DNA from 2 places in the Serratia sp. YWN4 genome. Region 2 is predicted to be linked to the other one. Evidence: riboswitches for the same ligand, from Rfam matches in the RefSeq annotation. Region 2 holds a riboswitch; the other holds the start of a gene.
The links. Region 2 has a riboswitch for thiamine pyrophosphate ahead of thiC (phosphomethylpyrimidine synthase ThiC). Riboswitches for the same ligand answer to the same signal wherever they lie in the genome.
Positions count from the first base shown of each region.

Region 1: linked by a shared signal. The riboswitch ahead of thiB (thiamine ABC transporter substrate binding subunit) and the one ahead of thiC (phosphomethylpyrimidine synthase ThiC) in region 2 are both predicted to bind thiamine pyrophosphate.

Region 1 covers NZ_CM147696.1:4,607,440-4,619,514, forward strand. The annotation lists gene leuA (2-isopropylmalate synthase) at 1-123, shown strand, start outside; gene leuB (3-isopropylmalate dehydrogenase) at 126-1,217, shown strand; gene leuC (3-isopropylmalate dehydratase large subunit) at 1,221-2,621, shown strand; gene leuD (3-isopropylmalate dehydratase small subunit) at 2,633-3,235, shown strand; gene ACX9GT_RS21320 (DASS family sodium-coupled anion symporter) at 3,287-4,759, opposite strand; gene ACX9GT_RS21325 (sugar efflux transporter) at 4,903-6,090, opposite strand; gene sgrR (HTH-type transcriptional regulator SgrR) at 6,301-7,962, shown strand; TPP riboswitch at 8,000-8,112, shown strand; gene thiB (thiamine ABC transporter substrate binding subunit) at 8,170-9,156, shown strand; gene thiP (thiamine/thiamine pyrophosphate ABC transporter permease ThiP) at 9,132-10,745, shown strand; gene thiQ (thiamine ABC transporter ATP-binding protein ThiQ) at 10,732-11,436, shown strand; gene ivbL (ilvB operon leader peptide IvbL) at 11,525-11,638, shown strand; gene ilvB (acetolactate synthase large subunit) at 11,750-12,075, shown strand, end outside.
Region 2 covers NZ_CM147696.1:5,122,393-5,134,467, forward strand. The annotation lists gene ACX9GT_RS23570 (DUF1481 domain-containing protein) at 1-523, opposite strand, end outside; gene hupA (nucleoid-associated protein HU-alpha) at 559-831, opposite strand; gene ACX9GT_RS23580 (YjaG family protein) at 1,021-1,611, opposite strand; gene nfi (deoxyribonuclease V) at 1,630-2,343, opposite strand; gene hemE (uroporphyrinogen decarboxylase) at 2,364-3,428, opposite strand; gene nudC (NAD(+) diphosphatase) at 3,471-4,238, opposite strand; gene rsd (sigma D regulator) at 4,338-4,853, shown strand; TPP riboswitch at 4,970-5,093, shown strand; gene thiC (phosphomethylpyrimidine synthase ThiC) at 5,208-7,151, shown strand; gene thiE (thiamine phosphate synthase) at 7,144-7,782, shown strand; gene ACX9GT_RS23615 (HesA/MoeB/ThiF family protein) at 7,787-8,536, shown strand; gene thiS (sulfur carrier protein ThiS) at 8,533-8,733, shown strand; gene ACX9GT_RS23625 (thiazole synthase) at 8,735-9,514, shown strand; gene thiH (2-iminoacetate synthase ThiH) at 9,514-10,647, shown strand; gene shiA (shikimate transporter) at 10,860-12,075, opposite strand, start outside.

The DNA of each region.
Region 1 (12,075 bases), 510 kb from region 2:
GTCGAATCTTCCGCCAAGGCAATGATTCACGTATTAAATAATATCTGGCGCTCACAGCAGGTAGAAAAAGAAAAGCAGCGCTTGCAGCAAACCAAACAACAAAATAATCAGGAAACGGTGTGAACATGACGAAGACTTACCACATTGCCGTCTTGCCCGGAGACGGAATCGGCCCGGAAGTGATGGCCCAAGCCCACAAAGTGCTGGATGCAGTGCGCCAGCGTTTTGGTATCCGCATCACCCAATCAGAATATGACGTCGGTGGCATTGCCATCGATCGCCACGGCAGCCCGCTGCCAGCGGCCACCCTGGCAGGCTGTGAACAGGCCGATGCCATTCTGTTCGGTTCGGTCGGTGGCCCCAAGTGGGAAAACCTGCCACCGGCAGAGCAGCCTGAACGCGGTGCGCTGCTGCCGCTGCGTAAACACTTCAAGCTGTTCAGCAACCTGCGTCCGGCGCGTCTGTATCAGGGGCTGGAAGATTTCTGCCCGCTGCGGGCCGACATCTCAGCCCGCGGCTTCGATATTCTGTGCGTACGTGAACTGACCGGCGGCATCTACTTCGGGCAACCGAAGGGCCGTGAAGGCCAAGGCATGCATGAGCGTGCTTTCGATACCGAAGTGTATCACCGCTTTGAGATCGAACGTATTGCGCGTATCGCCTTTGAATCAGCCCGCAAGCGCCGCAACAAAGTCACCTCCATCGATAAAGCCAACGTGCTGCAAAGTTCGATCCTGTGGCGTGAAGTGGTGACTCAGGTCGCTAAAGATTACCCAGACGTATCGCTGTCGCACATGTATATCGATAACGCCACCATGCAGTTGATCAAGGATCCGTCCCAGTTCGACGTGCTGCTGTGCTCCAACCTGTTCGGCGATATCCTGTCTGATGAATGCGCGATGATCACCGGTTCCATGGGTATGCTGCCTTCCGCCAGCCTGAACGAGCAAGGCTTCGGTCTGTTTGAACCCGCGGGTGGCTCCGCACCGGACATCGCAGGCAAAAACATTGCCAACCCAATCGCACAAATTCTGTCCGCAGCCCTGCTGTTGCGTTACAGCCTGGGTGCCGATGAAGCCGCAGACGCCATTGAGCACGCCATCAATCAGGCGCTGGAACAGGGTTACCGCACTGCCGATCTGGCCGGTGACGGCAAAGCGATCGGCACCAGTGAGATGGGCGACATCATTGCCCGCTTCGTGGCTCAGGGGGCATAAATCATGGCCAAGACTTTATATCAGAAACTGTACGATGCCCACGTGGTGCATGAAGCACCGAACGAAACGCCGCTGTTGTACATCGATCGCCACCTGGTGCATGAAGTCACTTCTCCGCAGGCGTTTGATGGCCTGCGCGCGATGGGGCGTAAAGTGCGCCAGCCGGGCAAAACCTTTGCCACCATGGATCACAACGTTTCCACCCAGACCAAAGACATCAACGCCAGCGGCGAAATGGCGCGCATCCAGATGCAGGAGTTGATCAAAAACTGTGCGGAGTTCGGTGTCTCGCTGTATGACCTGAATCATCCGTTCCAGGGCATCGTGCACGTTATCGGCCCTGAGCAGGGCATGACGCTGCCGGGCATGACCATCGTCTGCGGCGACTCCCATACCGCCACCCACGGCGCGTTTGGCTCACTGGCCTTCGGTATCGGCACGTCGGAAGTTGAACATGTGCTGGCAACGCAAACCCTGAAACAGGGCCGCGCCAAGACCATGAAGATTGAAGTGACCGGCGAGGCCGCAGAAGGCATCACCGCCAAAGACATCGTGCTGGCCATTATTGGTAAAACCGGCAGTGCGGGCGGTACCGGCCACGTCGTGGAGTTCTGCGGTAAAGCGATCGAAGCGTTGAGCATGGAAGGCCGCATGACGCTGTGCAATATGGCGATTGAAATGGGTGCCAAAGCGGGCCTGGTGGCACCAGACGACACCACCTTCGATTATCTGAAGGGCCGTCAGTTTGCACCGACCGGTGCTAATTGGGAACAGGCGGTTACCTACTGGCGCACGCTGAAATCCGATGCCGATGCCAAGTTCGATACCGTCGTCACCCTGCGCGCCGAAGAGATTGCGCCACAGGTCACCTGGGGCACCAACCCCGGCCAGGTTATCGCCGTCAATCAGGCGATCCCGGCACCGGAATCCTTCAGCGATCCGGTTGAGCGTGCTTCTGCCGAAAAAGCGCTGGCCTATATGGATCTGAAACCCGGTATCAAACTGACCGAGGTGGCGATCGATAAAGTGTTTATCGGTTCCTGCACCAACTCACGCATCGAAGATCTGCGCGCGGCGGCAGCAATTGCCAAAGGGCGTAAAGTCGCTAACGGCGTGCAAGCGATTGTGGTCCCAGGCTCCGGCCCGGTGAAAGCTCAGGCAGAAGCCGAAGGGCTGGATCAGATCTTTATCGAAGCCGGTTTTGAATGGCGCTTGCCAGGCTGCTCTATGTGTCTGGCGATGAATAACGATCGCTTGAACCCCGGCGAGCGCTGCGCGTCCACCAGCAACCGTAACTTCGAAGGGCGTCAGGGCCGTGGTGGGCGTACCCATCTGGTCAGCCCGGCGATGGCGGCTGCCGCTGCCGTGACTGGCCATTTTGCCGATGTCCGTGAACTGCATTAAGGAGCACCACCGTGGCTAAATTTACTCAACATACCGGTTTAGTGGTGCCTCTGGATGCGGCCAACGTCGATACCGACGCCATTATCCCGAAGCAGTTTCTGCAAAAAGTGACCCGTACCGGTTTCGGCCAGCACCTGTTCAACGACTGGCGTTTTCTGGACGACGCCGGTCAGCAGCCTAACCCAGAGTTCATCCTGAACCAACCGCGTTACCAAGGGGCCAGCATCCTGTTAGCGCGCGAAAACTTTGGTTGCGGCTCTTCCCGCGAACACGCGCCTTGGGCACTGACTGATTACGGTTTTAAAGTGGTGATTGCACCGAGCTTTGCCGATATTTTCTACGGCAACTCGTTCAACAACCAGTTACTGCCGGTCACTCTGAGCGAGCAGGATGTTGACACGCTGTTCAAGCTGGTGGCAGAGCACAAAGGGATCGAGTTTGTGGTAGATCTGGAAAACCAGACGGTGAATGCCGGGGGCAAAAGCTATCCGTTTGAGATCGACAGCTTCCGCCGCCACTGCATGATTAACGGTTTGGACAGCATCGGCCTGACGCTGCAACACGCAGCGGATATCTCGCGCTATGAGGCCGAACAACCGGCGTTTCTGAACTAAGCGTTATCGAAACTAAATCAGAGGGGACGATCGCTCGTCCCCTTTTCTTTATTACCAATAACCCAACCACTTCCACCATAGCCCGCCAACCACCATCCAGATCAGCAGGTTGACCACGCTCATCACAAAGCCGGTTTTCCACCATTCCCCCAGCGTGGCATAGCCGGAACCAAAGATAATCGGCGCGGTACCGGTCGCATAGTGGGTTAAGGACATCATCAGCGATGAAGAGAACGCCAGAATCAGGCCAAGCAGCGCAGGCGGCGCGCCTAAAGCGATACCGGCGGCAAAGAAGGCGGCGAACATGGCAGTAACGTGCGCCGTGGTGCTGGCAAAGAAATAGTGCGAGTACAGGTAGATCAGCGTCAGCAAGATCGTCCCGCCGACCCAGCTCATCCCCATACTATCAATACCCGTTCCGACGGTTTTCGACAGCCAACCGATCAGCCCGAGTTTGCCGAGGAAGGTTGCCATCATCACCAGTGCGGCAAACCATACCACCGTATCCCAGGCTCCTTTGTGTTTCAGCACGTCATCCCAACTCAGCACGCCGGTCATCAGTAAGATTGCCAAACCGATAACCGCTGCGGTGGTTGGATTCACCGCCAGCACCGGGCCAAAAATCATGGCGGGAACCCCGGCCCACAGCACCAGCAACAGGGCAAACACGCCCAGCGTGATTTTCTCTGCCAATGTGATTACACCGAGCGCCTGTAGCTTTTCCTGCGCAAAACGCGGCGCATCCGGGGTGCTTTTAATTTCCGGCGGATACAGTAGATAGACTACCAGCGGCATCACGATCAGCGAACAGATTGCCGGTACCAACGCGGCGATCGCCCACATCGACCAGGTCAGTTCAAATTCAGAACCAGCCCCTTTGGCGATCAGGTTAACCACCAACGGGTTAGGCGCGGTTGCGGTGATAAACATCGCCGAAGTGATCGGGTTGATATTGTAGTTCACCAACGCCAGATAGCGGCCAATGGTGCCGGAGGTATTCAGTTCAGGTTTAGAGCCAAAACTGTCGGCGATCGACTTCATGATCGGGTGAATGATCCCACCACCACGGGCGGTATTGCTTGGCGTCACCGGTGCCAGCACCGTTTCGGCCATGGTTAGCGCATAGGCGATCCCCAGCGTCTTTTTGCCAAACAGCGAGATAAAGTAGTAGCCAATACGCGCACCCAAACCGGTTTTATTCAGGCTGAGGGAGATCATGATCGCAAAGCCGATCAGCCAGATAAGCTGGTTGGAGAAGCCACTGAGTGCATCATCCAATGCGGCCGCCGGTTTACCAGGGTTAGTCACGCCGGTCAGTGCCACCAGCGCAATGGCAATGATAGAAACCGCGCCAATCGGCATCGCCTTGCCGATAATGGCCACGATGGTCCCAATAAACAGCGCCAGCAAGTGCCAGGCATTGGGGGAAACCCCTTCAGGCACCGGAATGACAAACCAGATAATCAGAGCAACAATGATGGCAACCAGAGAAGGAACGGGCTTTAGCGGAGTTAGTTTATCCATAACATACCCAATGTTATCAACGGGATCGGCATCTCAACAACAAGATGGACAAGAGCGCGAGGTTCACGCTCTGATAGTGTCTATCTTAGGGAGTATGGTGCGATTTTCTCAATGATATGCATCAAGTAAGCCACTGTTCAGCTTCACACTTCGCGCACTCTGGCGCACATCCATAGCGCCAGCATCGCCAACAGGGTGATCAACCAGTAAACCGCGTAGTGGCCAAAATTCTCCACCAGCGCGCCTTGCAATATGCCCGCCAGGATCACCCCGGTAGAAATACTGTTGGTAAACATGGTGGTTGCCGCTCCCGGCCGCCCCGGCATCAGATCCTGAAAATACAGCATACCGATCCCGGCAATAATGCCGATAAAGATCGCATTGAAGAGCTGCAACACCATCAGCGCGGCCTTGAATTTGAACAACACCAACCCGGCATAGAACAGCACGCCCGCCGCGACCGCAATCAGCATCATGTTGCGTTTGCCAAAACGTTTGACGTAATAACCCGCCAGCAGCATGGCCGGGATTTCCAGCCCCGCCGCCGTGCCCATCAGCAACCCCGCCAGCCGCTCCGGCAGGCCGAGATCGGCAGTGATATACAGCGGCATATCAATAATGTACATGGTATTGCAGGTCCACATCAGCATCGAGGCCAGGAATAACAAGCGAACATCAGGATCGCGCCAGGCGCTAATCGGCGCGATGGGTGGTGAATCCACGCTGATTTCAACCTGCGCGCGAGGTACCGAAGGCAGTATCAGCCACACCAGCAATGCGCAGATAACAAAAATCGCCGCCGCGCTCAGGAACATCAGGGTAAAACCGTAATTCAGCGCCAGCATGAACGATAGCGGCGGGCCAATCACCCAGGCCAATGAAAGCTGGGCACGCATCAGCGAACTGAACATCACCACTTCACGTGCCGAACTGTCGGCATATTCACGCGCCAGCGCAAAAATCTGCGGCATCGCCGTATTGGCTACTGCTGCCAGCAGCACCCCGGCGGTAATCAGCGTCAGATAATCGCGATTGAAGGCAAACAGCAGGCTGTTACCCACCGCCATCAGGCAGCACAGCAGGATCAGCTTGCGCCTATCGCCGCGGGTATCTGAACGTTTCGCCAGCAGGAAACTGACAGTGATCCCAGCGATCGCATTCAGGGTATAAAACAGCCCGACCCAGAGCGGGCGGACCTTTACCTCGGTGGTAAGAAATAAACTCAGCGTGGGAGCCTGCAACGCGCCAGCGATGCCGGAAAGAAAGGCAATGATCAGAAAAGCGGCAAAAACGGGATTGAAACGGCGTGGCAACCAGCGTTTAACATTCATACCTGCGTCCCTGACCAGAAACAAAGAGGCTTATGCTACAGAAGGAAAATTACAGAAGAAAGTGACGTTGCAGATAAAAATACCAGTGGGTTACCCCACTGGCTGGTGAAAAGCACCATTACTCAGAAACATTTTTTTATCAGGGGTAAATTATCGGCGTAATATAGGGAAAGATAAATTGACGGATTGATACCGGAGAGTTCCTCTTTTATGTCTACCTCGCGCTTGCAACAACAGTTTATCCGCCTGTGGCAACGCTGCCATGGTCAACCCACCGAAACCACGTTGCAAGAGCTGGCCGAGGTGCTCAGTTGCTCACGCCGTCATGTGCGATCCTTGTTAGGTGCGATGCAGCAGCAAGGCTGGCTCACCTGGCAGGCCGAAGCCGGGCGTGGCAAGCGTTCACAGCTCAGCTTCCATTACACCGGCCTGGCACTTCAGCAGCAGCGCGCTGAAGAGTTGCTGGAGCAGGATAAAATCGATCAGTTGGTGCAACTGGTGGGCGACAAAAATGCCGTGCGCCAGATGCTGCTTTCCCAACTGGGGCGCAGCTTTCGTCAGGGTAAACATATCCTGCGGGTGCTCTACTATCGCCAGCTTTACAACCTGCTGCCCGGCTCGGCACTACGCCGCTCAGAAACCCATCTGGCGCGGCAAATTTTCAACGGTCTGACGCGCATAAATGAGGCAAACGGGGAAATCGAATCCGATCTTTCACATCACTGGCAGGCCGTAACGCCTTTGCACTGGCGCTTTTATCTGCGCCCGGCGATTCGCTTCCATCATGGCCGCGAGCTGGAGATGGAAGACGTGATCCATTCTCTGAATCGGCTGATCCCGCAGCCCCTGTTTTCCCATATCGATAAAGTCACTTCTCCCACGCCTTATGTGATCGACGTCCACCTGCACAGCCCGGACTATTGGCTGCCCTGGCTGATGGGCAGCGTGCATGCGATGATCCTGCCACGCGAATGGCAGAGCCTGCCGGATTTCGCCCGCCATCCTATCGGCACCGGGCCTTACAGCGTGGTACACAATCATCGCAGCCAGATGAAGATCCATGCCTTCGATGATTACTTTGGCTATCGCGCGCTGATTGATGAAGTCAACATCTGGGTGCTGCCAGAAGTCACCGAAGAACTGGTGCATTCAGGCGTGCAGTTGCAGGGGGATGAAACGGGTAAAAATGAGTTGGAAAGCCGCCTTGAAGAAGGCTGTTATTTCCTGCTGTTTGACCAGCGATCCACGCTGGCGGCCAACCCTGAAATCCGCAGTTGGCTGAGTGAACTGATCAACCCGATCGCCCTGTTGAGCCACGCAGGATCGGTATATCAACGTTATTGGGCACCGGCCTACGGCATTCTGCCACGCTGGTTACATAACCGCGCGTTGCGGCAACAACCCAAGCCTGCGGGGCTAACCGAACTAACGTTAACTTTCTACAGCGAGCACTCGGAATTCCACGCCATCCAGCAGGCCATCACCGCCTTACTGGTGCAACATGGAATCAAGCTCAACGTGCAAATCATCAACTACGATGACTGGCATAAAGGTAGTGCGAACAGCGATTTATGGCTTGGCAGCGCCAACTTCACGCTGCCGCTGGAGTTTTCCCTATTTGCCACGCTGTATGAAACACCGTTAATCCAGCACTGTTTAAGCGCAGATATCGCCGACGATGCGGCTCTGTGGCGCGATAACCGCTTGCCGCTGGCGGAGTTCTGCCAGCGTTTGGTCAGCAGCCACCAGTTGCACCCGCTGTTCCATCACTGGTTGCAACTGCACGGCCAACGCACTATGCGCGGGGTGCGGATGAATACCCTCGGGTGGTTCGACTTTAAATCGGCCTGGTTCGCCCCGCCGGAAACATAAGTCTCTTTCACCGCTGCCACTTAGTCTCTACAATAGCGCCGTCTCAACGGGGTGCGGAAAACACCAGTGCAGTATGTTTTTCCGCTGAGAGTACACCCGTCGAACCTGATCCGGTCAATACCGGCGGAGGGATTTGAGCATGGCGCGTTAAATTTCACTGATTCACGCCCTCAGAGCCCTTTGCCCCTTAAATCTCAGGAGTGCAAAGTGGTTAAAAAATACCTGCCTTACCTACTGCTGCTGGCTGCCACGCCCGTGCTGGCTAAACCTACGCTGACGGTTTACACCTACGATTCTTTTGCTGCCGACTGGGGCCCTGGCCCGGCAATTAAAAAAGCCTTTGAGGCCGACTGCGACTGCGAATTGAAATTCGTGGCGTTAGAAGACGGCGTTTCACTGCTCAACCGCGTGCGGATGGAGGGCAACAACAGCGCTGCCGATATCGTGCTAGGGTTGGACAACAACCTGCTGCAAGCGGCAAAGCAAACCGGCCTGTTCGCCGCGAGCCAGATTGATACCGGCAAGCTCACCGTGCCGGGTGGCTGGCAGGACAACACCTTCATCCCTTACGATTACGGCTACTTCGCCTTTGTTTACAACAAAGACAAACTGAAAAACCCGCCAAAAAGCCTGCAAGAACTGGTGAGCAGCGATCAGCCCTGGAAGATCATTTATCAGGATCCGCGCACCAGCACGCCGGGGCTTGGCCTGCTGCTGTGGGTGCAGAAAGTGTATGGCGACAAAGCATCAGAAGCCTGGCAACAGCTGGCGAAAAAAACCGTCACCGTCACTAAAGGCTGGAGCGAAGCCTATGGCCTGTTCCTGAAAGGCGAAGGCGATCTGGTGCTGAGCTACACCACTTCCCCGGCTTACCATCTGATTGAAGAGAAAAAAGACAGCTACGCGACCGCCAACTTCAGCGAAGGCCATTACCTGCAAGTCGAAGTGGCCGCTAAACTACAGGCCAGCAAAAACCCGGAGCTGGCAGAGCGCTTTATGCAGTTTATGGTTACGCCCGCTTTCCAGAACACCATCCCGACCGGTAACTGGATGTACCCGGTGATTAAAACCACGCTGCCAGCAGGTTTTGAGCAGATGACCGTGCCGCAAACCGCATTGCAATTCAGTGCTGAAGAGGTGGCAAAGCAACGTGGTGACTGGGTTCGTGCATGGCAAACCGCCGTCAGCCACTGATCCCGCGCTGGTTATGGCCGGGGCTGCTGGCCGCTGGCCTGATCGGGCTGATCGCTCTGCTGGCGATGGGCTCCTTATGGCGGCACGCCCCCGGCAGCGACTGGCGTAGCTTATGGCAAGACCGCTATCTGTGGCATGTGGTGCGTTTTACCTTCTGGCAGGCGCTGCTGTCGGCCCTGATCTCGGTACTGCCCGCCATCCCGCTGGCCCGCGCGCTTTATCGGCGGCGCTTCCCTGGCCGCAACCTGCTGCTGCGCCTGTGTGCCATGACGCTGGTCTTGCCGGTGCTGGTGGCGGTTTTCGGTATTCTGAGCGTGTACGGCAAGCAAGGCTGGCTGGCGGTTGTGTGCGGCTGGCTGGGGATCAATTACAGTTTCTCACCCTACGGCCTGCAAGGCATCCTGCTGGCCCATCTGTTCTTTAATCTGCCGCTGGCCAGCCGTTTACTGTTGCAGGCGTTGGAAAATATCCCCACCGAACAACGCCAACTGGCGGCACAACTGGGGATGAACGGCTGGCAGCAGTTCCGCTTTGTGGAATGGCCCGCACTGCGCCGCCAGATCCTGCCCAGCGGTGCGTTGATCTTTATGCTGTGCTTCGCCAGTTTTGCCACCGTGCTGTCGCTGGGCGGCGGGCCACAGGCCACCACCATTGAGTTGGCGATCTATCAGGCATTGAGTTACGACTACGATCTCAGCCGCGCCGCGCTGCTGGCGCTGATCCAACTGACCTGCTGCCTTGGGTTGGTGGTGATCAGCCAACGCTTGAACCAGGCGCTGCCGGTCGGCCATACCCATGCTCAAGCCTGGCGTAACCCGGAAGACAGCCGCGGGCGGCGCATCGGCGATACGCTGCTGATCAGCGCTGCCCTGTTATTGCTGTTACCACCGCTGCTGGCAGTCATTATCGACGGAGCCAATCACCACCTGATCACCGTGCTGCAACAGCCGTTACTGTGGCAGGCGCTGTTCACTTCGTTGCGGATCGCACTCGGTGCCGGTCTGCTGTGCGTGGTGCTGACCATGATGCTGCTGTGGAGCAGCCGCGAGCTGAAACTGCGGCAACGGCCCGCACAGGGCCAAATGCTGGAGCTGAGCGGCATGCTGATCCTGGCGATGCCGGGCATTGTGCTGGCAACCGGCTTCTTCCTGCTGCTGAGCGATACCATCGGGTTACCGCAATCTCCCTACGCGCTGGTGATCCTCACCAACGCGCTGATGGCGGTGCCTTACGCACTGAAAGTGCTGGAGAACCCGATGCGCGATCTGGCCGAACGCTATAACCCTCTTTGCTTGTCGCTGGATATCCACGGCTGGCAGCGCGTGCGCTGGATTGAGCTGAAAGCGCTACAACGCCCGCTGGCACAGGCGCTGGCATTTGCCTGCGTGCTGTCGATTGGTGATTTCGGCGTGGTTGCCCTGTTCGGCAACGAACAGTTCCGCACGCTGCCTTTTTACCTGTATCAGCAGATTGGTTCCTACCGCAGCAACGACGGGGCCGTGACCGCTGCGCTGCTGCTGTTACTGTGTTTCCTGCTGTTTACCCTGATTGAACGCTTACCGGGCCGCCATACCAATGTTGACGCTTGAAAAACTGACCTATCTGTATGAACACCTGCCGATGCGTTTTGACCTGCGCATTCAACCGGGCGAGCACGTCGCGGTGTTGGGGCCAAGCGGTGCCGGTAAAAGCACCCTGCTTAGCCTGATCGCCGGTTTTTTACCGGCGGCCAGTGGCAAACTTCTGTTGAACGGCAGCGACCACACCGCCACGCCGCCGGCCAAGCGCCCGGTTTCTATGCTGTTTCAGGAGAACAACCTGTTTGCCCACCTGACGGTGGCGCAAAACATCGGGCTGGGGCTGGATCCTGGCCTGCGTTTGAATAGCGGCCAGCGGCAGCAGTTGGCGCAGATCGCCCAGCAGGTGGGGCTGGAGGAACACCTGCAACGCCTGCCTGCGCAGCTTTCCGGCGGCCAACGTCAGCGTGCCGCACTGGCGCGCTGCCTGATTCGCCAGCAACCGATTTTGCTGCTCGATGAACCTTTCTCCGCGCTCGATCCGGCGCTGCGTAATGAGATGCTGCAACTGCTGCAAGAGGTGTGCGATCTCCGCCAGCTCACGCTGTTAATGGTTTCACACAATCTGGAAGATGCCGCCCACATCGCCCCCCGCACCTTACTGGTGGTGGATGGCCGCATCTATTACGACGGCCCAACCCAGGCGTTGATCGAAGGCAGCACCCCAGAAGCACGCGTGCTGGGCATTGCAACAAGAACGTGATCCAAGGCGCGTTTTTTATGCTGAATCAATAAACCTGTTGTGCGAGTTTTGCACCTGTGGTTTTATAAAATCCTGTTTTTTACTACTGATGATAAGGTTCCCTGTGATCGCATCCTCGCTGACTTCGACTCTACTACCCACCGCGCTACCAGCCGCGGTAGTCGTCGTGCGTGTGGTGGTGGTCGTCGGCAGTGCGCCGTAGGGTCCGAATCAACGCATCGATTCCCAAACCCCGCCGGCGCAAACCGGGCGGGGTTTCTTGTTTTAGTTCCCTGCCCAGAAATGCGAACCGGCCTTGACTAAGGATAGGAACATGGCAATTTCGGGTACGCCACACCAGAAACACCGCTTCACTGGCGCAGAGCTGATCGTACATCTGCTGGAGCGCCAGGGCATTACCACCATTGCAGGGATCCCCGGCGGCGCAGCGCTGCCGCTGTACGACGCACTGAGCCAAAGCACCGTGATCAAGCACGTATTGGCCCGCCATGAACAGGGTGCCGGTTTTATGGCCCAGGGCATGGCGCGCACTAACGGCAAAGCGGCGGTTTGTATTTCTTCCAGCGGCCCAGGGGCCACCAATCTGGTCACCGCCATCGCCGATGCCAAGCTCGATTCCATTCCGCTGGTGTGTATTAC
Region 2 (12,075 bases):
TGCCAAAGTCGGGTTTCAGCACTTCGCCACGACACGACTGCACATTCCCCTGCTGCCAACGCCCCTGCAACAGCCTTACCCGGCCAGCATTGAGGGCATCACTCACTTCCAGGATGCGGCGAGCCTGATATTGGTAGAGCGCGATATCGTCGCTGGACAGTTTTTCGCGCCGCGTCGCCAATTGGCGCTGCATAAAGCTGACCGTACCATCGTTGGTAAAACGCAACTGAATCGAGTCCTTATCGCCGTCGGCATCGGTACGCCTAATCTGGCGCAGCACGCCATTCTGGTATTCATACAGAGTGGTTATCGTTCCCGGCCCACGATAGGGACTATAGACGCTCATCAGCACCATGGGGCGCTGCTGGCTGTCGTCTTTGCGCCACAGGCGGATGACTCCCTGATCGGCAACAAAACCGCTGGCGGTAAAGGAAGGTGGCGTAGAACGCAAACTGCAGGCACTTAAGCCGCCGATAACTGCAGCCACCATGAGTATCCGGCGGGCAAACAAAAGGGGCGCCATCGCCCCTCTGTTTAATCTTTTCACCAACACGCGTCTTATTTGACTGCGTCTTTCAGTGCTTTGCCAGAAACGAACGCAGGCACATTTGCAGCTGCGATTTTGATTTCTTTACCAGTCTGTGGGTTGCGGCCAGTGCGCTCGTTACGATGGTTTACTTTGAAAGTACCGAAACCAACCAATTGTACTGCATCACCTTCTTTCAGAGACTCAGTAATAGCAGCCAAGGTAGACTCCAGAGCCAGTTTAGCTTGTGCTTTGGAAAGGTCAGCCTTGTCCGCGATTACATCAATCAGTTGAGTCTTGTTCATAAGTTATCCTTACAGTGTGTTTATCGTTTGCAAAGCATCGAGTGCGACGGATATGCCGATTGACAGCACTCTCCTGCATACACGCACCGATAGCCACTTTTTTTTCGCCCCCCAAATGTAGACCAGACAGGGTGCGGATGTGAAGCCTTAAGGCATGACAAATCAGGCGTTAAATCACGTTTTCTTGCCTTATTGCGTTAAATTTATCCCGATATTACTTACCGCCGCCTCACGCAGGTCAGATCGTAACCCTTTGATCAGATCCAAATCGCGCTCTTCGCTGGCGGCCAACAGGCGGAAAATCTCCCATTGGATGTCCCATTCTTCCTCAACGGCAGGCAGAATTTTCAGCTCTTCGTCGGTCATTTCTTTACCAGCCTGGGTCATTTCCAGCATCGCCACAGTGCGAATTGAGGTTTCGCTGATGGCGATGGCGTGCTCCAGGGTCTCTCCGCTAAGGCGCGAATGGATCAGTTCGCCTAATGCGATGCAGGCGTCGATCGCTGGGTAAACGCCGTAAAGATCGTAATCTTCTGCCGATGGAATCGCCTCTTCCAGCTTTTCCAGTTGGCTGTCAAAGTTGACCTTGGCGTCTTTTACCACCAACGTCTCCCACACCAGATCCAGAATACGGCGATAAATCGCTGGATCGCCGAACCCGGTTTGCAGGCAGAACATCTGGTAATTCGGGTACATACGCTCGCACAAACTCGCCATAAAGGTCAAATGTTGCCAGCTTTCGAGCTTTTCCAAGCGTAAATGAATCGGGTTACGTAGCATTGTCTACTCTCTTACTCGTTATCTGCCGCGCAGTGTACCCGAAATCGCGCAGGTCGACATCTCTGGATGCTGCTGTAGCCAGCGTACAAAGGCCGGACGGCGCGAAGCGATGGCATCGGCCCAACGCGTGGGCTCCGGCAAACGGTAGCCAGCCATGCAACGCTGTACCCAGGCCAGTGCGCTAGCGGTGCTCACACGATGACCGGTGGCGATAAACAACGGATTACAACGCGCCTTGCTGCGCCATACCCAGCCAAGCTGCTCGCCCTTATCTTCCAACGGTGCCAACGCACCAGCCGCCGCATTGAGCGGGGCAAAGGTGCCGCACAAGCGCTTTTTGGCCACGCCGATCGTCGGCACATTGACCAGCAAGCCAAAGTGGCTGGCCACGCCCAAACGCCGCGGGTGCGAAATACCATGCCCATCGACGAAGATCAGATCGGGTTTCTGTTGCAGTTGCTCCCACGCGGCAAACAGCGCCGGATACTCACGGAACGAAAGAAATCCGGGGATATAGGGCATAGTGGTATTGATACGCGCCACCCGGTATTCCACCAGTTCCAAAGAAGGATAGCGCAGAATCGCAATGGCAGCGCGCGTTACCGCGCCTTCTTGCTCGAAACCGACATCGGCACCGGCAATAAAAGCTGGCGGGTTTTGCAGAAAATCATCGTGGCGAATAACCTCCCCCGCACGCTGTAACTGCTCCATGCGCAGGGCCTGAGTATCAATCACAGCGTCTCCTTACGGGCTCAGCGATGGTATTTAGCCGAAAGCGCATGCACGGCTTCGACAAAGGCTCCAGCATGCTCTGGCGGCACATCCTGGTGGATGCCATGCCCCAGGTTGAAAACGTGCCCTTCGCCGTGGCCGAAACCAGCCAGAATGGTTTCCACTTCCTGCGCGATACGTTCCGGTGCGGCATACAGCAGGGAAGGATCCATATTGCCCTGTAGCGCAACCTGGTGACCCACACGGCGGCGCGCGTCGGCGATATCCGTGGTCCAATCCAGGCCCAGCGCATCACAACCGGTCGCGGCCATCGCTTCCAACCACTGACCGCCGCCTTTGGTGAACAAGGTTACCGGCACGCGGCGGCCGTCGTTTTCACGCAGCAGGCCATCAACGATTTTATGCATGTAATGCAGTGAGAACTCCAGATAGTCGCGGCCAGTCAGCACGCCACCCCAGGTATCAAACACCATCACCGATTGCGCACCGGCTTTGATTTGGGCATTGAGATACAGAATGACGCTGTCTGCCAACTTATCCAGCAGCAGATGCAGCGTTTGCGGCTCGGCGTACATCATCTTCTTGAGCTTGGTAAACGCCTTGCTGCTGCCACCTTCCACCATGTAGGTCGCCAACGTCCAGGGGCTGCCGGAGAAACCGATCAGCGGTACAGCGCCTTTTAGCTCACGACGAATGGTGCGCACCGCATTCATGACGTAACCCAGTTCATCTTCTGGATCAAACGCTGGCAGCTTGTCTACGTCGGCACGGCAGGTAATCGGGGATGAAAAACGTGGCCCTTCACCGGCTTCGAAATAGAGCCCCAGGCCCATGGCATCGGGAATGGTGAGAATGTCGGAGAACAGAATGGCGGCGTCCAGCGCATAACGGCGCAGCGGCTGTAAAGTGACTTCGCAGGCCAGCTCCGCATTTTTGCACAGCGACATAAAATCACCGGCCTGAGCGCGAGTGGCCTTGTACTCCGGCAAATAACGACCGGCCTGACGCATCATCCACACAGGGGTCACATCTACCGGTTGGCGCAGCAAGGCACGCAGGTAACGATCGTTCTTCAACTCATTCATTTATCAGGCTCCCGTCATCATCTGGCGCCATTGTACATGATTCTATTCTGCCCGACACAACGCCACGGTATCCTCGATCAACCGGCGCGCCACGGTGCCCGGTGGCGGTAGCAACGGCAATTGGTCATAGCGATACCAGCCAGCGTTGAGCAACTCTTTTGGATCGTGACGCAGTTCACCGCTCTGATAATCCGCCATAAAGGCCATCATCAGCGAATGGGGGAACGGCCAGGGTTGAGATGTCACATAACGCAGGTTGGTGATGGCAATGTTGCTTTCTTCCATCACCTCACGTGCCACGGCCTGCTCCAGCGTTTCCCCCACCTCCACAAACCCGGCCAGCACGGTATGGATGCCGCCACGGTGGCGCACGTGCTGTGCCAGCAGGATCTCATCATTACGGCGGATGGCGACGATCACGCACGGCGCAATTTGCGGGTAATAGCGTTCACGACAGTGATTACACAAGCAGGCGCTTTCGGTGCGGCTGAGCACCATTTCATGGCCGCAATAGCCACAAAACTTATGTGAACGATAAAAGTCGGCAAGCTGCACGCCGCGCCCGGCAAGCTGGAACAGACCGCGATCGAGATCGAGCAATTGCCGTACCGATCCCATCTCTTTTGGCATCGGCTGGCATACCAGCCATACCGGTACTCCTTCCCATTCACCAATCTGGCGAGCCTGTAGGCCCAACAGTGAATATGACGCCGCTGAACCCAACGGCAACTCACCGTTCGGCAGCCAAATTTTGCTTTCATGGCTGACGATCCACCAGCCATTTTCGTTACCCGTTAATGCAAGTTCCATATGTTGTTGCACAACCTCTGCTTCACTGGCAATCTAGGAGTTGTTCCTTGTTACATTTTAATAACTTACTGTTTCTTTCTATTACTCACGGAGTCAAACATGCTCAATCAGTTAGAAAGCCTGACTCAACGCGTTGGTGGCAGTAATGAATTAGTTGATCAATGGCTACAAGCGCGTAAGCAATTACTGGTCGCCTATTGCACCTTGGTAGGCATCAAACCGAACAAAGAAAAGCATACGCCGCTGAATGAAAAAGCGCTGGAGAACTTTTGCCAGAATCTGGTGGATTATCTCTCTGACGGGCATTTTCACATCTATGGCAAAATTATCAAGCAGGTGGAAGGCTCAGCCAGCCCCAAAATGGCGCTGACCACCAAGTTCTACCCGAAGTTACAGGCCAATACCGAAACCATTATGGCGTTCCACGATCGCTATACCGAAGTGGATATCGATCAGGACGTTTGTCTGGAGTTTCATCAGGCACTGTCGGATATTGGCGAGGCGCTGGCATCACGCTTTGCCCTGGAGGATCAGTTGATTCAACTGGCTGCGGAAACTTGGCAACAGGCGCAACCAGGGGCTTCAAACTCCGATACGCTGGAAAACCGCGCCTAATCCCACCAATATATTCTGGCCCACGGACGGGCTGAGTCACCCCGCACTACCCACAACACCACAGCATGAAAGATCACAGGTAGGCTTGTAGTTTTTATTCACCCTCCTATACTGGACGCTTCTTGTCGGAGTGCCTAGCGCTGATTTATTTATCAAATTAGCCAGGCTGAGACCGTTAATTCGGGATCCGCGGAACCTGATCGGGTTAAGACCCGCGAAGGGAACAAGAGTAATCTATCGCCGAACACAGCTTTTCCGATCCAGGATCTCGCTGCTTTCTTGGCCAGCATCATTACTCCCTCCGAGCTCCAGACAAGCAATTTTCCAAACATCACCCACTGATAGGAATTTGCTATGTCTACTATGAAAAAACCCCGTGCCCGCAAACAACAGCGCGACGAAGCGCAGCAATTTATCGATGCCTTACAGGGCGTGACTTTCCCCAATTCACAGCGTATCTATCTGCAAGGTTCACGCAGCGACATCCGTGTTCCAATGCGTGAAATCCAGCTTAGCCCGACGCTTACCGGCGGCAACAAAGATAACCCGCAGTATGAACCGAATGAGGCGATCCCGGTGTATGACACCGCTGGCCCTTACGGCGATCCGCACGCCACGCTGGATGTCCATCGTGGCCTGGAAAAACTGCGGGCAGGCTGGATTGAGGAACGGGCTGATACCGCAACTTTGAACGGCGTCAGTTCCGGCTTTACCCAACAGCGCCTGGCGGACGAAGGGCTGGATCACCTGCGTTTCGAACACTTACCGTTGCCACGCAAAGCCCTGTCCGGCAAATGTGTCACCCAGTTGCACTATGCTCGCGCCGGTATCGTTACGCCAGAGATGGAGTTCATCGCCATCCGCGAGAACATGGGCCGTGAACGCATTCGTGGCGAGGTGTTACGCCAGCAGCACCCAGGTCAGAACTGGGGCGCCAATCTGCCGGAAAACATCACGCCGGAATTTGTGCGCCAGGAAGTGGCCGCTGGCCGCGCCATCATCCCTGCCAACATCAACCACCCGGAATCCGAGCCGATGATCATTGGCCGTAATTTCCTGGTGAAAGTGAATGCCAATATTGGCAATTCGGCGGTCACTTCGTCGATCGAAGAAGAAGTCGAAAAGCTAGTGTGGTCCACCCGCTGGGGCGCGGATACCGTGATGGATCTCTCCACCGGCCGCTACATCCACGAAACCCGTGAATGGATCCTGCGTAACAGCCCGGTGCCGATTGGCACGGTGCCGATCTATCAGGCACTGGAAAAAGTGAACGGCGTGGCGGAAAACCTGACCTGGGAAATGTTCCGCGATACCCTGCTGGAGCAGGCAGAACAGGGCGTGGACTACTTCACCATCCACGCGGGTGTGTTGCTGCGCTATGTGCCGATGACCGCCAAACGCCTGACCGGTATCGTGTCACGCGGGGGGTCGATCATGGCGAAATGGTGTCTGTCACACCATCAGGAAAACTTCCTCTATCAGCACTTCCGCGAAATCTGCGAAATCTGCGCCGCCTACGACGTCGCCCTGTCGCTCGGCGATGGTCTGCGTCCAGGTTCAATTCAGGATGCCAACGACGAAGCGCAATTTGCCGAACTGCACACGCTGGGTGAACTGACCAAAATCGCCTGGGAATATGATGTACAGGTGATGATCGAAGGCCCAGGCCACGTACCAATGCAGATGATCCGCCGCAACATGACCGAAGAGTTGGAACATTGCCACGAAGCACCGTTCTATACCCTTGGCCCATTGACCACCGACATTGCGCCGGGCTACGACCATTTCACCTCGGGGATCGGTGCCGCGATGATCGGCTGGTTCGGCTGCGCGATGCTGTGCTACGTCACGCCGAAAGAGCACCTTGGCCTGCCGAATAAAGAAGATGTGAAGCAAGGGCTGATCACCTACAAGATTGCGGCCCACGCCGCCGATCTGGCAAAAGGCCATCCGGGGGCGCAGATCCGTGATAACGCCATGTCCAAGGCGCGCTTCGAATTCCGCTGGGAAGATCAGTTCAATCTGGCGCTGGATCCGGCCACGGCCCGCGCTTATCACGACGAAACCTTGCCGCAGGAGTCCGGCAAAATCGCCCACTTCTGTTCCATGTGCGGGCCGAAGTTCTGCTCGATGAAAATCTCGCAGGAGGTACGCGATTACGCCGCAGTGCTTGAGGCCGCCAAACCGGTCGAAGTTCAGCTTTCCGGCATGGAGAAAATGTCCGCCGAATTCCGCTCACGCGGCAGCGAGCTGTACCACAGCGCATCTAACCTACAGGAAGAGGTGAACAATGACTGACATCACCACGCCCTTTCCTGCCACCCCGCACAAACTGGGGCTGTACCCGGTGGTCGACAACGTTGAATGGATTGCCCGCCTGCTGGATGCAGGCGTAACCACCATTCAGTTGCGCATCAAAGATCTGCCGGACGAACAGGTTGAAACCGACGTTGCCGCCGCTATTGCGCTTGGCAAGCAATACCGTGCACGGTTGTTTATCAACGACTACTGGCGCTTGGCGATTAAACACGGTGCCTATGGCGTTCATCTCGGGCAGGAAGATCTGGAGACTGCCGATCTGGCTGCCATTCATCGGGCCGGATTGCGCCTGGGGGTATCAACCCATGACGACGCCGAGATCGCCCGGGCCATCGCGGTAAAACCTTCCTACATTGCGCTGGGGCATATCTTCCCCACCCAAACCAAAGAGATGCCTTCCGCACCGCAAGGGTTGGTGGAGCTGAAGCGCCACGTCACTGGATTACAAGATTACCCGACGGTGGCGATCGGCGGGATCAGCTTCGATCGCGTGCCCGCCGTACTTGAGTGCGGCGTGGGCAGCGTGGCGGTGGTCAGCGCCATCACTCAGGCAACGGATTGGCGCACAGCCACGGCGCAACTGCTGAAGCTGGTTGAAGGCAAGGAGTAATGCGATGCTCAACGATCAGGAATTTCTGCGTTACAGCCGCCAGTTGCTGCTGGAAGAATTCGGCCCTGAAGGCCAGGAAAAGCTGAAGCAATCCACGGTGCTGATAGTCGGTCTAGGGGGTTTAGGCTCCCCGGCGGCACTGTATCTGGCCGCCGCTGGCGTTGGCACACTGTTGCTAGCGGATGATGACCAGTTGCATATCTCCAATCTACAGCGGCAAATCTTATACCGAACATCTGATATATCACAGAATAAAGCTAACTTGGCTAAGTATCATTTGCAGGCATTAAACCCACAACTGAGAGCCATCGCCATAGACCTTCGCTTGCAAGAAAAACTGCTCACTGAAGCAGTCTTAACCGCCAACCTGGTACTGGATTGCAGTGACAATATGGCAACTCGCCACGCGGTAAACAGTGCCTGTGTGGCGGCGAACAAGCCCTTGATCAGCGGCAGCGCGGTGGGCTTCAGCGGCCAGTTGCTGGTGATCGAACCACCGTATGCCCAAGGTTGCTATGCCTGTCTCTACCCTGAGCAAGCCGAACCGCAGCGTAACTGCCGGACGGCAGGCGTGCTTGGCCCGGTGGTGGGGGTGATCGGCACGCTCCAGGCGCTGGAGGCGATCAAAATGCTGGCCGGAATGGCTTCCCCCCTCAGCGGCAAGCTGCGTTTGTTCGACGGCAAACAGCAGAGCTGGAGCACCTTGCAACTCAGCCAAGCCAGCAATTGCCCAGTTTGCCGAGGTGCCGCATGAAGATCACGCTGAATGACCAGCCGTTGGAGTTGGCGCAAGCCTTAAGCGTCACCGCCCTGCTCGAACAACTGGATCGCCACCAGCCGGGCACTGCACTGGCGATTAATCAAACCATCATTCCACGCGCCGACTGGGCAAGCCGCCAGGTGCAGGACGGTGATGATATCCTGCTTTTTCAAGCGATTGCCGGAGGCTGATATGCTGCAAATCGCCGATACCACGTTTACTTCACGCCTGTTTACCGGCACTGGCAAGTTCGCCACCCCGGCCTTAATGCTGGCAGCGTTGCAAGCCTCCGGTTCCCAGTTGGTCACCATGGCAATGAAACGCGTCGACTTGCGCGGCGGTAACGATGCCATTCTGGCGCCGCTGCAACAGTTAGGTGTCAAGCTGCTGCCGAATACCTCCGGCGCTAAAACCGCCGCCGAAGCGGTGTTTGCCGCCAGATTGGCACGCGAAGCGCTCGGTACTCACTGGGTAAAACTGGAAATCCACCCGGATGTAAAATACCTGCTGCCAGATCCGATCGAAACCTTAAAAGCCGCAGAAATTCTGGTTAAAGAAGGCTTCGTCGTGTTGCCCTACTGCGGTGCCGATCCGGTGCTATGCAAGCGGCTGGAAGAGGCCGGATGTGCGGCGGTAATGCCGCTCGGTGCGCCAATTGGTTCTAATCGTGGCCTGCTGACCCGTGATTTCCTTGAGATCATCATCGAACAAGCCAAAGTGCCGGTGGTAGTCGATGCCGGTATCGGCGCCCCAAGCCAGGCGCTGGAAGCCATGGAATTAGGTGCCGATGCGGTGCTGGTCAATACCGCCATCGCCGTGGCTCAGGATCCGGTGCAAATGGCACAGGCATTCCGGCTGGCGCTGGAAGCCGGTGAGTTGGCACGCCGCGCCGGATTGGGCCATCGCCAGCGGATTGCCGTTGCATCCAGCCCGCTGACCGCATTTCTCAGCCAATCAGAGGAGATACGCTGATGAGTGATGATTTCAGTAGCCGCTGGCAACAGCTGGATTGGGATGACATCCAACTGCGTATCAACAGCAAAACCGCGCGCGATGTCGAACAGGCACTTAATGCACAGAAGCTGACGCGCGATGACTTTATGGCGCTGATTTCCCCCGCTGCTGCGCCTTATCTGGAACCGCTGGCGCAGCGCGCACAGCAACTAACCCGTCAGCGTTTCGGTAACGTGGTGAGCTTTTACGTGCCGTTATATCTCTCTAACCTGTGCGCCAACGATTGTACTTACTGCGGTTTCTCTATGAGCAACCGCATCAAACGTAAAACGCTGGATAGTGACGAGATCGAACGGGAATGTGCGGCGATCAAGGCGTTGGGTTTTGAGCACCTGCTGCTGGTGACCGGTGAACATCAGAACAAAGTGGGTATGGCCTATTTCCGCCAACATCTGCCGCAGATCCGCCGCCATTTCAGTTCGTTGATGATGGAGGTTCAGCCACTGGCTGAAGAAGAGTACGCCGAATTGAAAACCCTGGGGCTGGATGGGGTGATGGTTTATCAGGAAACCTATCATGCTGCCACTTACCAACGGCATCATCTGCGTGGGCATAAACAGGATTTTCATTGGCGGCTGGCGACGCCGGATCGCTTGGGCTGTGCCGGGATCGACAAGATCGGCCTTGGCGCGTTAATCGGGCTTTCCAGCAGTTGGCGCACCGACTGTTACATATTGGCGGAACATCTGTTCTATTTGCAGCAAACCTACTGGCAGAGCCGTTACTCGATCTCGTTCCCCCGTTTGCGGCCCTGCGCAGGAGGTATTGAACCCGCTTCGGTGATGAGTGAGCCGCAACTGGTCCAGCTCATCTGCGCCTTCCGCTTGTTTGCCCCTGACGTTGAGCTGTCATTATCAACCCGCGAATCACCGTACTTCCGCGATCATATGATCCCATTGGCAATCAACAGCGTCAGCGCAGGTTCAAAAACCCAGCCGGGCGGTTACGCCGATGACACGCCAGCAGAGCTGGAGCAGTTTGAACCGCACGATGGCCGGACACCGCAGCAGGTCGCTCTTGCTATTAGCGCCGCGGGATTACAGCCGGTGTGGAAAGATTGGGATGATTATCTGGGGCGTGCTGCGCAATAACCTGCAACAGTTACAGCGGCGATCCAATAGCGCTGGAGGCAATGCGCAAAGCTAAAAAGCCGGGCTGGTGCTGAAAATCGGCACCGTTATAGTGACTGCGTTGGTTATCAAACCCGAAGCCAACCAAGGCTATCTTCCCCTCTTGAGAGCCTTGCCCTACCAAACCCCGGAGCGCGCGGATGTTCCCCGCGCGCCTCCGGTTTCTGATTTTATCAATCCGTGGCCTGAGGCTTCATGCTCGCCCCTACAATGGCCGACAGCAGGCAACCTATTGCCAGATAAGCGGCGACCAAATGCCAAGAACCATCCATAAACTCCACCAACAAGACGGCGATAAAAGGCGTGAAACCACCACCGACGACGCTGGCGACCTGATAGCCAACCCCAGCACCGCTGTAACGGTAAGCGGTGCCAAACAGCTCGGTAAACATCGGCTGCTGCACGCTGACCAGCATGTCGTGCGCCACATTCCCGAGCATGATGGCAAACAAGATAATCATTAGGGTATTACGGCTCTCTAGTGCCATGAAAAACGGTACTGCGCTGGCGCAACCAATTAACGCGCCTGTCACGTAGATCCGGCGTCGGCCAAAGCGATCGGCCAAATAGGCAAAACAGGGAATAGAGACGCAGCTCACCGCTCCAACCAGTAAGCCAATGTTGAGAAACATGTCGCGCGCCAGGCCAAGGTGGGTGGTGGAGTAATTCAGCGCAAAGGCCGTCACGATGTACATCGTGAGCAACTCGCCCAATCGCAAGGCGATAATCAGTAAGAATGCCTTAGGGTTTTGACGCAATGCCTCTAAAATCGGGAACTTGCGTATTTTGTCGGCTCTGTCTTGCAGCGTTTTGTTTGCTTCAAACTCCAGTGATTCATCCATGCCGTTACGCACCCACCAGGCAATCGCGACCAGCACTAAGCTGAATAAGAACGGCAAACGCCAGCCCCAACTGACAAACTCATCATTGGTGGTAAATTGGTTAACAATGGAAACCGAGCCGGTCGCCAGTAACAGCCCGACGCCGAAGCCAATTTGTACGCCGCTGCTGTAAAAAGCTTTTTTCTTTTTCGGCGCACTCTCAACCGCCAACAGGGCAGCCCCACCCCATTCGCCGCCGACGGCAAACCCCTGAACAGCGCGGAGCACTACCAGCATGACCGGGGCCCACCAGCCAACCGCAGCAAAAGAGGGTAACAGGCCAATCAGCGCTGTCGCGATCCCCATCATCCAGACGGTAATCATCAGCATGCGTTTGCGGCCCAACTTGTCACCAAAGTGCCCAAACACGATCCCACCTAGCGGGCGGAACAGGAAACCGACGCCAAAGGTACCAAAAGCGGCCAGCGTTCCCATTGTTGGGCTGACCTGTGGGAAGAACTCGGTGTTAAATACCAGAGCGGCAACTATTCCGTACAGTAAAAAATCG